3 regions of the Bradyrhizobium sp. SZCCHNR3119 genome follow, and region 3 is predicted to be linked to each of the others. Evidence: predicted binding sites of a transcription regulator. Region 3 holds the regulator's gene; each other region holds the start of a gene.

Region 1 (5,431 bases), 2.7 Mb from region 3:
GCGCCAGGACAGATACGACACTGCGACCGTCACTGCGAACAGGGCAGCTTTTTCCCGGCCATCGAGCACAAGGCCCGGCTTGGCGAAGCGCGCAAACGCGAACAACGGCCAGTGCCAGAGATAAAGCGAATAGGAGATGCGGCCGAAGAACTGCGCGAGCGTCAGCGGCGACAGGGCACTGCGCTTGCCATTCGCGACTCCGATGCCGCTCCAGATGAACAGCGCCGCGCCGATGCAGGGCGACAGGGCATCGAGGCCCGGGAATCCGGGCCCCGGCCGTAGCGACAGGATCGGGATCGCCATCAAGAGCAGCGACAATCCTCGAGCGCTTCGCTGCGCGAGCCCCGGCCATGGCGCCGGCATGCCGGGCATGGCGACGAGGCTGCCGGCCAGGAATTCCCACGCGCGCGGCGGGCTCATGAAGAAGGCGGTCGCGGACGCGCCGTCGCGCATCAACACCAGACTGAACGCAAAGGAAGCGACGGCCAACGCGGCCAAGGTGAACGGCAGCACCACGCGGCGGCCTTGTGCGAGCCGCACGACGCCCCAGACGACGAGCGGCAGCACCAGATAGAACTGCTCCTCCACGCCCAGCGACCACGTATGCAACAGCGGCTTCTCCACTGCCGCATGGTCGAAATAGCCCGATTGCCACCAGAAGAAGATGTTCGCCGTGAAGCTGACCACCGCCGCGGCCGAGCGGAAGAATTCCATGCGCTCGGAGCTGAGGAGAAAGTGGAACGTCGGAATCGCGCTCAGCGCCACCATGACGTAGAGCGCCGGCAGCAGCCGGCGGACCCGCCGCTCGTAAAAGCGCGCGAGGGAGAAGCGGCCTTGCGCGATCTCGCCCTGGATGATGCCGGTAATCAGGTAGCCGGAGATGACGAAGAAGATATCGACGCCGACGAAGCCGCCGAAGATTCCCGGCGCCTCGAAATGAAAGGCGATGACCGAGAGCACCGCGATCGCGCGCAGCCAATCGATATCCTCGCGATACGATGTCACCTCTTCGCCCCTCCTCGCGACGCGAAGAAAGGACGCAGAACTGCGCGTGCCCGTGTGTTGCACGACAACAGCCGTTCGCTTCCCCCGCTTCAAAACTCACGGACTAAGCGAAGCAGCGATTCATGTCTAATTATTGTTTCAGCGTGTTGTCACGCCGTAATTTCGACCGTTTTGAAATCGGCCGGCAGGATTACCTCCAAGAGCTCCACGTCATCGGAGTAGTCGAGGATCATGTGGCGAATGCGCGGCGGCTGGGTCCAGGCGCTGCCCGCTTTCATCAGCGTTTCGCCGACGCCTTCGAGATAGCTCTTCACCCAACCCTTGAGCACGTAGACCATCTGGAATTCGACGTCGTGCGTGTGCAGCTTGGCGACTTCCCGGGGATCACATGGCGGCAGCAGGCGGATGACATGGGCGCGGGCGAGCCCATGGGTCGCATCCGCAATGCCGAGGTCGCGATAATGCGCGTAAGCGCGCAGACCGTCGGCCTTGAAGTCCTCCTCGCGATGATGGCTGACGGCGACCTTCTGCTTCGGCCGCCGCGCAACCGGCGCAACAGCGCCTTTGCTTGCAAGCGATCGGCGTGCGCCGGGTTTGCTCGCAGCGGATTTGGCTTTGGTCTTGGCGCTCTTGCGGGACGATGTCTTGCGCGTCGCCGCTTTCGCGGCGGTGCGTGATGCGGGCTTCTTCGCGCGGCTCTTGGTGGCCATCGTGCTCTCCCTTCTGTTTCCTCGCGTCGCGAAGGGTAGCACAATTCAAGCCGTTCGTCGGATGGGCCCAGTGGCGCTCCAAGATAGGTCGTCATTCCGGGGCGGCCCGAAGGGCCGAGCCTGGAATCCATAACCACGATCGGGAGTATAGATTCCGGGCTCGTGCTGCGCACGCCCCGGAATGACACCGTGGTTGTGGTTACCGCTCAGTGCAGCCGGAACACGCCGTCGACGGCGCGCAGCTCGGCCGGCTTGATCAGCTTGGAATGCGCGACCGTGACGGAGAACAGCGGCCCTTCGAGCTTCTTCTGCCAGAAGCTGAGGAAATCCTGCAGCGCGGGGAATTTCGGAAACAGGTCGTAATTCTGCCAGACGTAGGTCTGGAGCAGCGAGGGATGATCCGGCATCCGATACAGGATCTGCGCCGTCGTCAGCCCGTAACCCAAGATCTGTTTCCGAAAATCCTCGGAAACGGCAACCTTCGACACCATGCCAACCTCCATTCTGTGGAAGCGCATTCCGGCGTGGCCACCGGGATCGAGCCACCCGGGTGAAAATGCGCTCACGTGAGAGAAATGTGACGCATGACCTCAATCCATCACAAGCCTAAATGTTTAACGGGTTGTTGAAATTTCCTGCATTAGCAGCGACTTAGCCCAGGTGCTAATACGGGGTTTCCCGATCTGTTCCGGCCCGGTTAACGATGCCGGGACCTTCTGGCAGACGCCGCGGTTGACTGCTAATTTTTCTGCTACAAGCCCTTGCCGGCCCCAGAACTCTCGCCTATGTCCTGCGCGGCAGGGCTGGCACTCGCTGGCATCGACTGCCAATCTCCAGAAACTGATAATTGCCTCAATAGCTTAGGAGGACTGTATGGCTTTCCGTCCGCTTCACGACCGCGTCGTGGTCAAGCGCATCGACGCCGAAGAGAAGACCGCTGGCGGCATCATCATCCCCGACTCGGCCAAGGAAAAGCCCTCGCAGGGCGAAGTCATCGCTGTGGGCCCCGGTGCCCGCGACGAGAGCGGCAAGCTGGTCCCGCTCGACGTTCAGGTCGGTGACCGCGTGCTGTTCGGCAAGTGGTCTGGCACCGAAGTCAAGATCGACGGCCAGGAGCTGCTGATCATGAAGGAAAGCGACATCATGGGTGTGCTGACCGACGCCGGCGCCAAGAAGAAGGCCGCCTAACCCCACGCTCGCACGCTCACCCCTGAGGAGCGCCCCGCGGGCGCCCCGCGAAAGGGTGAGACAGACATTTCAACTCAGGGAAATCCAATATGTCAGCCAAAGACGTGAAGTTCGGCGTCGATGCTCGCGACCGCATGCTGCGCGGCGTGGACATTCTCGCCAATGCCGTGAAGGTCACGCTCGGTCCGAAGGGCCGCAACGTCGTCCTCGACAAGTCGTTCGGCGCCCCGCGCATCACCAAGGACGGCGTCACCGTCGCCAAGGAGATCGAGCTCGACGACAAGTTCGAGAACATGGGCGCGCAGATGGTGCGCGAAGTCGCCTCGAAGTCCGCTGATGCGGCCGGCGACGGCACCACCACCGCGACCGTGCTGGCCCAGGCCATCGTGCGTGAAGGCGCCAAGGCGGTTGCCGCCGGCATGAACCCGATGGATCTGAAGCGCGGCATCGACCTCGCGGTCGAGGCGGTCGTTGCCGACCTCGTCAAGAACTCCAAGAAGGTCACGTCGAACGACGAGATCGCCCAGGTCGGCACCATCTCCGCCAACGGCGACGCCGAGATCGGCAAGTTCCTCGCCGACGCCATGAAGAAGGTCGGCAACGAGGGTGTCATCACCGTCGAGGAAGCCAAGTCGCTGGAGACCGAGCTCGACGTCGTCGAGGGCATGCAGTTCGACCGCGGCTACATCTCGCCCTACTTCGTCACCAACGCCGACAAGATGCGCGTCGAGATGGACGACGCCTACATCCTGATCAACGAGAAGAAGCTGTCGTCGCTGAACGAGCTGCTGCCGCTGCTCGAAGCCGTCGTGCAGACCGGCAAGCCGCTCGTGATCGTGGCTGAGGACGTCGAGGGCGAGGCGCTGGCCACCCTGGTCGTCAACCGCCTCCGCGGCGGCCTGAAGGTCGCGGCCGTCAAGGCTCCGGGCTTCGGCGATCGCCGCAAGGCCATGCTGCAGGACATCGCGATCCTGACCGGCGGCCAGGCGATCTCGGAAGATCTCGGCATCAAGCTCGAAAACGTGACGCTGAACATGCTTGGCCGCGCCAAGAAGGTGATGATCGACAAGGAGAACACCACCATCGTCAGCGGCGGCGGCAAGAAGGCCGACATCGAGGCGCGCGTTCAGCAGATCAAGGCGCAGATCGAGGAGACCACCTCGGACTACGACCGTGAGAAGCTGCAGGAGCGTCTGGCCAAGCTCGCGGGCGGCGTCGCGGTGATCCGCGTCGGCGGCGCGACCGAGGTCGAGGTCAAGGAGCGCAAGGATCGCGTGGATGACGCGATGCATGCGACCCGCGCGGCTGTCGAGGAAGGCATCCTGCCGGGCGGCGGCGTCGCCCTGCTCCGTGCTTCCGAGCAGCTCAAGGGCCTGCGCACCAAGAACGACGACCAGAAAACCGGCATCGAGATCGTCCGCAAGGCGCTCTCCGCCCCGGCCCGCCAGATCGCCATCAACGCGGGCGAGGACGGCTCGGTCATCGTCGGCAAGATCCTGGAGAAGGAGCAGTACGCCTATGGCTTCGACAGCCAGACCGGCGAGTACGTGAACATGGTGTCCAAGGGCATCATCGACCCGACCAAGGTGGTTCGCGCCGCGATCCAGAACGCGGCCTCCGTGGCTGCGCTGCTGATCACGACCGAAGCGATGGTCGCCGAGCTGCCGAAGAAGAACGCCGGCGGCCCCGCGATGCCTCCGGGCGGCGGCATGGGCGGCATGGACTTCTAAGGTCCGTTCCTCTCTCGAATACGAAGGGCGCGGTGCAAACCGCGCCCTTTCTGTTTGGATAGAAAATTCAGTTGAGCCATGCATCGCTGCTGGCGCGAATCCACAATTGAAACCTGTGTTATGGATTCCGGGCTCGCGCTACGCGCGCCCCGGAATGACGCTTGAGTTTGACGCAACGTTCCGTCGACCACAACGGCGATCGATCTATGAGCGCATTTATCATAGTCAACTCACCGCCCCTGCTCTTCCTCTCCGTCATTCCGGGGCGCGACGCAGTCGCGAGCCCGGAATCCATAACCACGGGACGGAGTGAGTGCGCACGATGCCCGCTCGGAAACGGCAGCAACAGCAGTCTCTCGCTACTACCTCACCATCGTCCCGATCCGCTCGAAGCGGATCCGGCCTGGCCTGCTCGTATCGGATCCGGCGAGCGAGAAGTAGATCGTCGCGGCGCGGCCGATCACGTTCTCGATGGGAACATAGCCAACGGCGCTGAGGACGCGGCTGTCGGTAGAATTGTCGCGGTTGTCGCCCAGCATGAACAGATGGCCAGCCGGCACGACATAGACGTTGGTGTTGTCGAAGAAGCCGTTGTCGACACAATCCAGCGTCTGATAGCTCACGCCGTTCGGCAAGGTCTCCCGCCAACGCTTGACCCGTTCGTCCGCACTACCGCCGCAGGCGGCTTCACCGACCAGATCGTCGAGCCGCTCGCGCTGAACCGGCTGGTCGTTGATGTAGAGCAGGCCCTGCCTCATCTGGATGCGGTCGCCGGGCAGCCCGACGATACGCTTGATG
Region 2 (5,431 bases), 1.4 Mb from region 3:
AGCAGCAGGCGCAGGCGCCGCAGCAGAGCCAGTCCGGCGGCTTCCTGGACTCGATGCGTGAGACGATCTTCGGCTCCGGCCAATCCCGCGGCTCGGTCCCCAACGTTCCGCCTCCAAGTGCCCCTAGCCGGCCGGTGTGGAACAGCGGCCAGGCGATGCCCCAGGGGCAACCCGGCTATTACGGTCAGGGCGGCTACGGCCAGAGCGCCGGCTACGGCCAGGGCGGCGCCTACGGTCAAGGCGGCTACAGTCAGCCGCAAGGCGGTATCTTCGGCGGCGGCGGGGGCTCGTTCCTCGGCACGGCTGCAGCCGCGGCAGCCGGCATGGTCGGGGGCTCGCTGCTGTTGGGCGGCATCCGCAACATGATGGGCGGCGGCCAGCATCAGGCCTTCGGCGACACCACCATCATCGAGGAACGTCCTGGATCGAGCTCGCCCTGGAGCGATCAGTCCAACAGTTCGCTGGCGCGCGATGCCGGCATCGACGATATCGGCCGCTCCGGCGACAGCGGCCGCTCCGGCCTGTTCGACCAGGCCTCTAATGATGACAATGATCGCGACGACATGGATGCGGATGCCGGCGATTATGACAATGGCGGTGACGACGGCAGCGACTACGCGTAATAGCCCCTCCCTCTGCTAAGAAAAAAGGCCGCCTATTGGGGCGGCCTTTTGCTATTGAAAGCCGATCGGCTTCAAATGACGATCACCCTGGTACCCACATTGACGCGGCCATACAGGTCGATCACATCCTCGTTGCGCATCCGGATGCAGCCGGACGACACATTGGTCCCGATCGTCCAGGGCTCGTTGGAGCCGTGAATCCGATACAGCGTGGACCCCAGATACATCGCGCGCGCGCCGAGCGGGTTCTGCGGCCCGCCTTCCATGTGCCGCGGCAGGTCGGGCCTGCGGGCCAGCATCTCCGCCGGCGGCGTCCAATCCGGCCACTCGCGCTTGTTGGTGATGGTCTTGACGCCCGACCAGGTGAAGCCGGGACGGCCGACACCGATCCCATAACGCAACGCCTTTCCGTCTCCCTGAACCAGATAGAGGAACTTGTTGGGCGTATCGATCACGATCGTGCCCGGCCGTTCTCTGCCGTCATACTCAACGATCTGCTTCTCGTATTTCGGATCGAGCGGGCGCTGCGGATCATAAGCCTCCTCCTGCTCGGGGACTGCCCCGCCGGAGCGCTCCGGCTCATAGTAGGACGGCTGCTGCTGATAGATCGGCCGCTCCGCCGGATCGTCGCGGTAGCCCCGTCCCTGCGGGTCGCCAAACAGGAATTCGATGAAGCCCCCACCCATGCGCGAACGCTCGACATAGGCGGAGCGGACGGGGGCGCTCTGCTCCGGTGGGCCGGCATAGATCACGGTCGGCTGCTGAAATCCCGCGGCGTCGATCGCCGCGGCCCGATCGACCGCCATACAAGAGAAGCACGCGCCGGCAATCAGCGCTGGAAAGATGGACTTGAACATCGACGTACTCTGTACTGTTTCGTCTTGAAGATTGTTCATCGCGCGAGGTCGAGCATCCGCCCGCGCATGCCGCCAACTAAGATCAAAAGCCGATCGGTTTGGTAAACACGGGCCGTGTTTTGATTCACCATCGCGCCAAGCCGGGGCGGATTCGGCGGCTAGCGTTTATTTTGGATGAAGGGCTCATCGGCATGGTTAACCGCGGCTAACCGCGGCCGCAAACACGTGTCCGTTGAGAGTTTCCGTTGTGAACGTGATGTTAAATAGCGTTCGCTTAGAACAGACTGAAGTTGAGGACAGGGATTATCTCATGTCGGTTCGCAAGCGTTTTCGTATCGAAGAAGGAATTCTCGGCCATATGCCCGAGCCCGATTTCGCGGGCGGCGAGATTGGCCCGCAGCACAAGGAAATCATGGACGAGCTCCGCGCGATCCGCACTCAGATGGCCAATGTCATGCGCAACGGTGGCACCAGCTCGGCAAACGCCGCGATCGAAGAATCCGCAGCTCGCGAGGTCGCCGAAGCGCGCGCGCTGCTCGAGACCTACCGTGCGCAAATCGAGCAGTGCGAGAAGCTCAAGGTCGAACTCGACCTGATCCACGACGCGATCAACCGCACCAAGGGCGAGATCGCGGTACTCCATGCCAAGAGCTTCGACGGCCAGGAAATGGCCAAGGTCAATGGCGAACTCGGCGCGGTGGTCGGCGGCACCGAACAGGCGACCCAGCAGATCCTCGAAGCGGCCGAAGCGATCGACCAGGCGGCGAGCGCGCTAGCCAAGGTCGACTCGGCGGATCAGCAGCGAATCCTTTCCGAGGATATCCAGGAGCGCGTGGTCTCGATCTTCGAGGCCTGTAACTTCCAGGACCTCACCGGTCAGCGCATCAACAAGGTGATGACCACGATGAAATTCATCGAGCACCACATCGTGGTGATGATGGAGATCTGGGGCGGCGTCGACGCCATCAAGGCGCATACCCCTCCGATCGTGGACACCCGCGAGGGCGATGCGCGCCTGCTCAACGGCCCGAAGGCTGAAGGCGAGGTCGGCCATGCCTCGCAGGACGACATCGACGCCATGTTCAACTGAGCCATCGACCGCGCCGGACGGAGGGGCCGGCGTCAGGGCGAGAGACAAAACGCCGGCACAATGCCGGCGTTTTTCATTTTGATGGATGAAGACCGTCCAACGGTCGGTTCGATCGTCAGGCCCGCGGCCCACAACGGACATAGACCATGTTGCCGTAGCGGGTCGCGGCATCCTTGTCGACGAAACGGGTCACCAGCACCCGCCCGTCGAACGACAGCACCTCGCGATCCTGCTCGCCGCCGGGAGGCCCGGCCGGGCCGATATAGTTCTTGCCGCTGGATGAGCCTTTCAGCCGCAGCTCCTGCGGCGTGGCCTGATCGGCGAGATGCATCACCACGCCGCCCGAAGTGCCGGCCCCGATCGTATAGGGCTGCTTGCACTGCGCCACCGCCATCTTCTCGGTGCGCGCGCGGTCGGTGGGGTTCTGATACGAGGCGAGCCCCCACTTGCCGACCAGCTCATCGGGGCGGATCGTCGACGGGACCTCAGGTTCGACGCCGGGTTCGGGCGCGACGGGAGCCGAGGGCGATAGGCTGAAGCTGCTGCACGCGGCGAGAAAGATCGTGAGCGCTGAAGCGATTCCCAGATTGGCAACCGCCCGCGCGCACCGTGAACTCTTCATGGGATCCCCTTAGAAACAAGATCATGGCTGCCCCGTCCGGCAACCAAGCGCAAATCAGGCGCAAGGGCAACGACGTCGGATGCCGCCGTTGCCTCGCCACCATGGTTTACCCCAGGTAGCATCTTATAACAGCCTCAAGAACGGCTTAACCGGTTTGCTTGACAGGATCGGCGTCAAGCCATATTTCCCGAGCGACCTTAGCACTCGGAGGGCACGATTGCCAAAGGGGCGAGTCAGTTGGCGCCAGCTTCGCGCTAAATGTGGCCGCATTCAGATTCTTTTCCGACAGCAACCCCGTTCGAAGCGCCCGCAAAGGGAAACGTCATGGCCAAATCGAAATTTCGTCCGCTGCACGACCGCGTCGTGGTGAAGCGTATCAGCGCCGAGGAGAAGACCAAGGGCGGCATCATCATCCCCGACACCGCCAAGGAAAAGCCCTCGCAGGGCGAAGTGGTGGCTGTCGGCCCCGGCGGCCGCGATGAAAGCGGCAAGCTGGTGCCGATCGACCTCAAGGTCGGCGATCGCGTGCTGTTCGGCAAGTGGTCCGGCACCGAAGTCAAGCTCGACGGCGAGGAACTCCTGATCATGAAGGAGTCCGACATCATGGGCGTGCTGGCCTGATCCCCTTCGCGCCCCGCGCGTCCAAGCGCGACGGGGCGACAGATTTTGCAAACCTCATCAGCCACCGAAGGGCGGACACAGCCCTGGCGATGAGGTCCCACCAGAGGAACATTCAAAAATGGCAGCCAAGGACGTCAAATTCGCCGGAGACGCGCGCGATCGCATGCTGCGCGGCGTCGACATTCTCGCCAACGCCGTCAAGGTCACGCTGGGTCCGAAGGGCCGCAACGTCGTGATCGAGAAGAGCTTCGGCGCCCCCCGCATCACCAAGGACGGCGTCACCGTCGCCAAGGAGATCGAGCTGGAGGACAAGTTCGAGAACATGGGCGCGCAGATGCTGCGCGAGGTCGCCTCCAAGACCAACGACACCGCCGGTGACGGCACCACCACCGCGACCGTGCTGGCCCAGGCCATCGTGCGCGAGGGCGCCAAGGCGGTTGCCGCCGGCATGAACCCGATGGATCTCAAGCGCGGCATCGACATCGCGGTGGCCGCCGTGATCAAGGACATCGAAAAGCGCGCCAAGCCGGTCGCCTCGTCCTCCGAGGTCGCCCAGGTCGGCACCATCTCCGCCAATGGCGACGCCGCGATCGGCAAGATGATCGCCCAGGCGATGCAGAAGGTCGGCAACGAGGGCGTCATCACGGTCGAGGAGAACAAGTCGCTCGATACCGAGGTCGACATCGTCGAAGGCATGAAGTTCGACCGCGGCTATCTCTCGCCCTACTTCGTCACCAACGCCGAGAAGATGACCGCCGAGCTCGACGACGTCTACGTGCTGCTGCACGAGAAGAAGCTGTCCGGCCTGCAGGCGATGCTGCCGGTGCTCGAAGCCGTGGTGCAGTCGGGCCGTCCGCTGCTGATCATCGCCGAGGACGTCGAGGGCGAGGCGCTCGCGACCCTGGTCGTCAACCGCCTGCGCGGCGGCCTCAAGGTCGCCGCCGTCAAGGCGCCGGGCTTCGGCGATCGCCGCAAGGCCATGCTCGAGGACATCGCGATCCTGACCGGCGGTCAGCTGATCTCGGAAGACCTCGGCATGAAGCTCGAGAACGTCACCATCAAGATGCTCGGCCGCGCCAAGAAGGTCGTGATCGACAAGGAGAACACCACGATCGTCAACGGCGCCGGCAAGAAGGCCGACATCGAGGCGCGCGTCGGCCAGATCAAGGCGCAGATCGAGGAGACCACCTCGGACTACGACCGCGAGAAGCTGCAGGAGCGGCTGGCCAAGCTCGCCGGCGGCGTGGCGGTGATCCGGGTCGGCGGTGCCACCGAGATCGAGGTCAAGGAGAAGAAGGACCGCGTCGAGGACGCCCTCAACGCGACCCGCGCCGCGGTGCAGGAAGGCATCGTCCCCGGCGGCGGCGTCGCGCTGCTGCGCGCCAAGAAGGCGGTCGGCCGCATCACCAACGCCAATTCGGACGTCCAGGCCGGCATCAACATCGTGCTGAAGGCGCTCGAGGCTCCGATTCGCCAGATCTCCGAGAACGCCGGCGTCGAGGGCTCCATCGTGGTCGGCAAGATCCTGGATGAGAAGTCCGAGACCTTCGGCTTCGACGCCCAGACCGAGGACTATGTCGACATGGTCGCCAAGGGCATCATCGACCCGGCCAAGGTG
Region 3 (5,431 bases):
CCGCCTCGCCGATGGCGCGCTTGAGCTCCTCCGTCCACATCTGTGGCGTCTGATCGGGACGCGCGTAGATCAGGTCGAACGAATAGCGTTCGAACGTGCTGCGTGCGATCGCAACCGCATCCATGGCTTCTTGCGCCGTGTGCAAACGGCCCAGCATTTTCAGCGAGACGTCGTCGAGCGCCTGCACGCCGAGCGAGACGCGATTGACGCCGGCCGCGCGATAGCCGGCAAAGCGCGTGGCTTCGACGCTGGTCGGATTGGCTTCCAGCGTCACCTCCACATCAGCGGCGACGCGCCAATGTTTGCCGATGGCATCAAGGATGGTGCCGACGGTCTGCGGCTGCATCAGCGACGGCGTGCCGCCGCCGAGGAAGATCGATGTGACATCGCGCTGCCCAATACGTCCCGCGGTGGTCTCGATCTCGCGCGCGAACGCGCGCGCAAAGCGCTCCTGGTTAATGGCGACGTGGCGGACATGGCTGTTGAAGTCGCAATAGGGGCACTTCGACAGGCAGAACGGCCAATGCACATAGACGCCGAAAGCGGACGGATCAGGCAAGGCAGATCTCCGCAAGCTTCACGAAGGCCCGGGCACGATGCGACAGGCCGAGCCCGAGCGGCGGCAGGCCGTGCTTTTCGACCGCGGTCATCTCGCCGAATGTCCTGTCGTGGTCGTCGGGCCGGAACATGGGATCATAGCCGAAGCCTGCATTGCCGCGCGGCGGCCAGACCAGGGTGCCGTCGACGCGCGCCTCGACCTCCTCGATATGGCCGTCGGGCCAGGCCACGCACAGCGCGGAGACGAAATGCGCGCGGCGCTGCTCCGGCGACGTCGCGCCGCGTTCCTGCAACAGGCGCTCGATCTGTGTCATCGCGGCGGTGAAGTCCTTGGATGGTCCCGCCCAACGCGCCGAATAGATGCCAGGTGCGCCGTCGAGCGCCTCGACCACGATGCCGGAGTCATCGGCGAACGCCGGCAATTGCGCGGCTTTGGCCGCTGCGATCGCCTTGATGCGCGCATTGGCCTGGAACGTTTCCCCGGACTCGTCGGGTTCGCCGAGCCCCAGCTCGCCGGCCGATACTGCCTCGACCCCATGCGGCGCCAACAGCTCGCGCATCTCGGCCAGCTTGCCGGGATTGTGCGTGGCGATGACGAGGCGGCCTTCGATTTGCCGGTGCGTGTTCGTCATGCGACCGCGAGCTTTTGTAGATCGACCAGCCGGGCCACGCCCTTGCGCGCAAGCGCCATCAAGGCGAGGAACTCGGCCTCCGTGAAGGGCGTCTTCTCGGCCGTGCCCTGTACTTCGATGATGCGGCCGTCGCCAGTCATCACGAAATTGGCATCGGTCTCAGCTTCGGAATCCTCAGCATAATCGAGATCGAGCACCGGGGTTCCGTTGTAGACACCACAGGAGATCGCAGCGACATGGTCGCGCAGCACCTCGGTTTTCACCATATTGCGCGCCTTCATCCAGCTGATGCAGTCCGCGAGAGCGACCCAGGCGCCGGTGATCGATGCGGTGCGGGTGCCGCCGTCCGCCTGGAGCACGTCGCAGTCCACAGTGATCTGGCGCTCGCCGAGTGCCTCAAGGTTGATCGCGGTCCGCAGGGAGCGGCCGATCAGGCGTTGGATTTCGACCGTGCGGCCGCTCTGCTTGCCGGCCGAGGCTTCGCGCCGCGTCCGCTCCAGGGTCGCCCGCGGCAGCATGCCATATTCGGCGGTGACCCAGCCGCGGCCCTGCCCTTTCAGCCAGGGCGGCAAGCGATCCTCCAGGGTGGCAGTAACCAGCACATGGGTGTCGCCGAACTTCACTAGGCAGGACCCCTCGGCATATTTGACGACGCCACGTTCCAGGCTGACGGCGCGCAGTTCATCCGGTGCACGGCGGCTCGGCCGCATGAGAATCCTCCGAAGCAGGGTAAAATATCGGCTATGCCGAGGCCTTGTAGGGGGGGTGATCAGGACCGGCAAGGCCTTATCGTGCCCCGGACTGGCTTGCCACGGGCCTGCCGCATGGACAAATTATGGGCAATCCGGAAGGGGATAGCTGTGGCACACCACGACCCGATCAACCTGATAACACCGCCTGCCGGGCTCGCGCAGCTCAACGAGCGGTCGCGGGAGATTTTCCGGCAGATCGTCGAAAGCTATCTGGCGACCGGCGAGCCGGTCGGCTCGCGCAACCTCTCCCGCCTGATTACGGTTCCGTTGTCACCGGCCTCGGTCCGCAACGTCATGGCCGATCTCGAGCAGCTTGGCCTGATCTATGCGCCGCATACGTCCGCCGGACGGCTGCCGACTGAGCTCGGCCTGCGCTTTTTCGTCGACGCCCTGATGCAGGTGGGCGACATGACCGAAGCCGAGCGGCAATCGATCGAGGGCCAGTTGGCATCGGTCGGCCGGGCGCAATCGGTCGAGGCCGCGCTGGATGAGGCGCTGACCCGGCTCTCCGGCCTTACACGGGCGGCCGCGGTGGTCCTCACGGCCAAGTCCAATTCGCGCCTGAAGCACATCGAGTTCGTGCGGCTGGAGCCGGAACGGGCGCTGGCCGTGCTGGTGGGCGAAGATGGCCAGGTCGAGAATCGGGTCCTGACCCTGCCGCCGGGCGTTCCCTCGTCGGCTCTGACCGAGGCCTCGAACTTCCTCAATGCCCGGATCAGGGGACGGACGCTCGCCGACGCGCGGCTGGAGCTCGAGACCGCTCTGGCGCGAGATCGCGTGGAGCTTGACGAACTGGCCCAGAAGGTGATCGCCGCAGGATTTGCGAGCTGGTCCGGCGGTGACAATGATGACAGGCAGCTGATCGTTCGCGGCCATGCCAATCTCCTCGACGATCTGCACGCCCTCGAAGATCTCGAGCGCGTGCGCCAGCTGTTCGATGATCTCGAGGCCAAGCGCGGCGTGATCGATCTGCTCGGCCGGGCGGAAAATGCGGAAGGCGTCCGCATCTTCATCGGCTCCGAGAACAAGCTGTTCTCGCTGTCGGGTTCGTCGACCATCGCGGCACCTTATACCGATGCGAGGGGTCGCATCGTCGGTGTGCTCGGCGTGATCGGTCCGACGCGGCTGAATTATGCGCGGGTGATCCCGACCGTCGACTATGCCGCGCGTCTGGTCAGCCGGCTTCTGGGTGGCTGATGAGGGCAACAGCGGGGTTGCTCGACCGTGACTTCGTCGGCCAAGTCCATGCTGTGCTTGATTTTCGGCGCTCAAAGCACGATATCCCGGCCGACACACCCCCCTTCCAGTTGATTTTGCGAGAAGTCTGTCCATGACCGATCCCGACCTGCAGAAGAACGATCCGGCGAACCCGGCGCAGGCCAACGAACCCGTCGTTTCCAGGCCTTATGTGATGCCCGACGATCCCGAGACCGGCTCTGTGGAGGCATTGGCCAAGGAGGCCGCCGAGGCCCGGGACAAGATGCTGCGGACGCTGGCGGAGATGGAAAATCTGCGCAAGCGCACGGCGCGGGAAGTTGCCGACGCGCGCATGTACGGCATCACGGGCTTTGCCCGCGATGTACTCGATATCGCGGACAATCTGCAGCGTGCGCTCGATGCGGTGCCGGCAGAAGCGCGGGCCGCAGCCGACCCCGGTCTGAAAGCGCTGATCGAAGGCGTCGAGCTGACGGAGCGCTCGCTGCACAACACGCTGGAGAAGAACGGCGTGAAGAAGCTGGATCCGTCCGGCCAGAAGTTCGATCCGAATTTTCATCAGGCGATGTACGAGGTTCCTGATCCGTCGGTACCCTCCGGCACGGTCGTTCAGGTGGTCCAGGCGGGCTATACGATCGGCGAGCGCGTGCTGCGGCCGGCCTTGGTCGGCGTATCCAAGGGCGGACCGAAGGCTGCGCCGGCGGCTGCAAACACGGATGAACCCAACAGCGCGGCTTGATTTTCCGCTCAGTGCTCGGCCGCTTTCGTCAACGATCGACGGATGACGAATGTGAAGCCACGGTGTCGTGCCGTGGCTTCCGGCTGCGTAGCGATCGCAACGCGGTCCGGATCTTCTCCGGAGCTCCTGAAACAAAGCCTTAATGGCGCTTGGCTACGGTCCCGAGAGTTGCGGGGGTGTACGCCATGGCTATGAATATCCATACCGCGCCCCGGCCGATCTGCAGGCCGGAGGTGGACCGGACCTTAGCCCTGCAATGGGGCGCGATCGTTGCGGCGTTCAGCGCAGCGATCGTGATGCGCCACATTGTGGCGGCGAGCCCCGACGTGAGCTGGCTGCTGATTGCGGGCGAGCGCTGGCTCGACGGGCAGCGGCTATATTCCGAAATCCTGGAGACGAACCCGCCCATGGCGGTCTTCGTCTATCTCCCCGGGATCCTGATTGCCCGCGCCCTTGGCTGGAATGCTGAGGACGTCGTCGATGGCCTCGTGTTCCTGGCCATCGCTCTGTCTCTCGGTCTGAGCGCTCTCATCCTGCGAAAATCGACCGTTATCGGGGCGAGACAGGGCTGGGTCCTTGCAATCACTGCCGTTCTCGTCCTGGCGGTCTTGCCGGTCCAGTCCTTTGGACAGCGCGAGCATATCGCCGTGATCGAGATGATCCCTGCGATGGCTGCTCTTGCGCTGCGCCTAAACCGCGAAACTCCGCCCGCATGGACGATCGGGATAACAGGCGTCGGCCTTGGCTTGGCACTGTGTTTCAAGCCTCATTTCGCGCCTGCAATGTTCTGCTGTCTGCTTGTGGCGGCAGCGTCTGCGAGATCGTGGCGAGTGCTCGTCGCACCGGAGAACATTGTCGCTGTCGGTGTGATCCTCGCCTACAGCGTCTGCACGATCTGGTTCTTCCCCGAATACTTCACCTTTATCGTGCCGCTGATCCGCGACGTCTACTCGATCGGACAGCCGATGGGCGCCATGTTGATGAAGCCGGCCGTCCCATTGTTGGGCCTCACCTTGATCGCGACGCTCGTGCAGAAGCGATGCAAAGCTATGACGCCGACATTGCTCCTTTTGCTGGCCGCGTCCGTCTGCTTCGGAATCGTCTATCTGTTGCAGCGTAAGGGCTGGCCATACCACGCCTATCCGATGCTGGCCTTTTCCTGGCTCGGGTTCGGCTATGCCATCTCGTTCAGCGAGGATGGCTTCGACGCCGTTCCTCGCGGGCTTCGCCCTGGCGAGCTTGCCGCATGTGGGGCTCTGTTCCTGGCCGCGATGGTGTGGTTCAATCTGGGGATGGATGCGCGCTTCTTGCAGCCGGCCATTGCAAGGACAGGTCTGCAACATCCGACCATCCTGGCGATCTCGGCCGATGGAGCGATCGCTCATCCGCTGACGCGCGCGATCGGGGGCGTGTGGGCGTCGCGCGAGCAGCGGCTGCTCGTACCGAGATACGAGCAGCTGGTCAGAAGCATACCATCATCGGATTCGAACACGCTGGCAGCGCTCGCGGGATATGCGCAGCGCGAACGCGCGTGG

What was found. The regulator HrcA, encoded in region 3, represses chaperone genes, less so after heat shock. The targets are predictions, from matches to a motif close to GTTAGCACTCNCNNNNNGNGAGTGCTAAC.
Region 1: groES (co-chaperone GroES) is a predicted target of HrcA. The motif match lies at 2,518-2,546, and genes of this name have one in related genera.
Region 2: groES (co-chaperone GroES) is a predicted target of HrcA. The motif match lies at 3,389-3,417, and genes of this name have one in related genera.

Annotation. Positions count from the first base shown of each region.
Region 1 covers NZ_JAUEUV010000001.1:5,447,473-5,452,903, reverse strand. Annotated here, with positions in the region: gene QX034_RS25060 (acyltransferase family protein) at 1-1,005, opposite strand, end outside; gene QX034_RS25055 (cupin domain-containing protein) at 1,155-1,715, opposite strand; gene QX034_RS25050 (usg protein) at 1,922-2,206, opposite strand; gene groES (co-chaperone GroES) at 2,589-2,903, shown strand; gene groL (chaperonin GroEL) at 2,993-4,633, shown strand; gene lepB (signal peptidase I) at 4,996-5,431, opposite strand, start outside.
Region 2 covers NZ_JAUEUV010000001.1:1,312,366-1,317,796, forward strand. Annotated here, with positions in the region: gene QX034_RS06350 (DUF2076 domain-containing protein) at 1-623, shown strand, start outside; gene QX034_RS06355 (L,D-transpeptidase) at 695-1,480, opposite strand; gene QX034_RS06360 (protein phosphatase CheZ) at 1,791-2,570, shown strand; gene QX034_RS06365 (hypothetical protein) at 2,686-3,192, opposite strand; gene groES (co-chaperone GroES) at 3,517-3,813, shown strand; gene groL (chaperonin GroEL) at 3,932-5,431, shown strand, end outside.
Region 3 covers NZ_JAUEUV010000001.1:2,745,404-2,750,834, forward strand. Annotated here, with positions in the region: gene hemW (radical SAM family heme chaperone HemW) at 1-559, opposite strand, end outside; gene rdgB (RdgB/HAM1 family non-canonical purine NTP pyrophosphatase) at 552-1,190, opposite strand; gene rph (ribonuclease PH) at 1,187-1,900, opposite strand; gene hrcA (heat-inducible transcriptional repressor HrcA) at 2,051-3,139, shown strand; gene grpE (nucleotide exchange factor GrpE) at 3,273-3,896, shown strand; gene QX034_RS12810 (hypothetical protein) at 4,082-5,431, shown strand, end outside.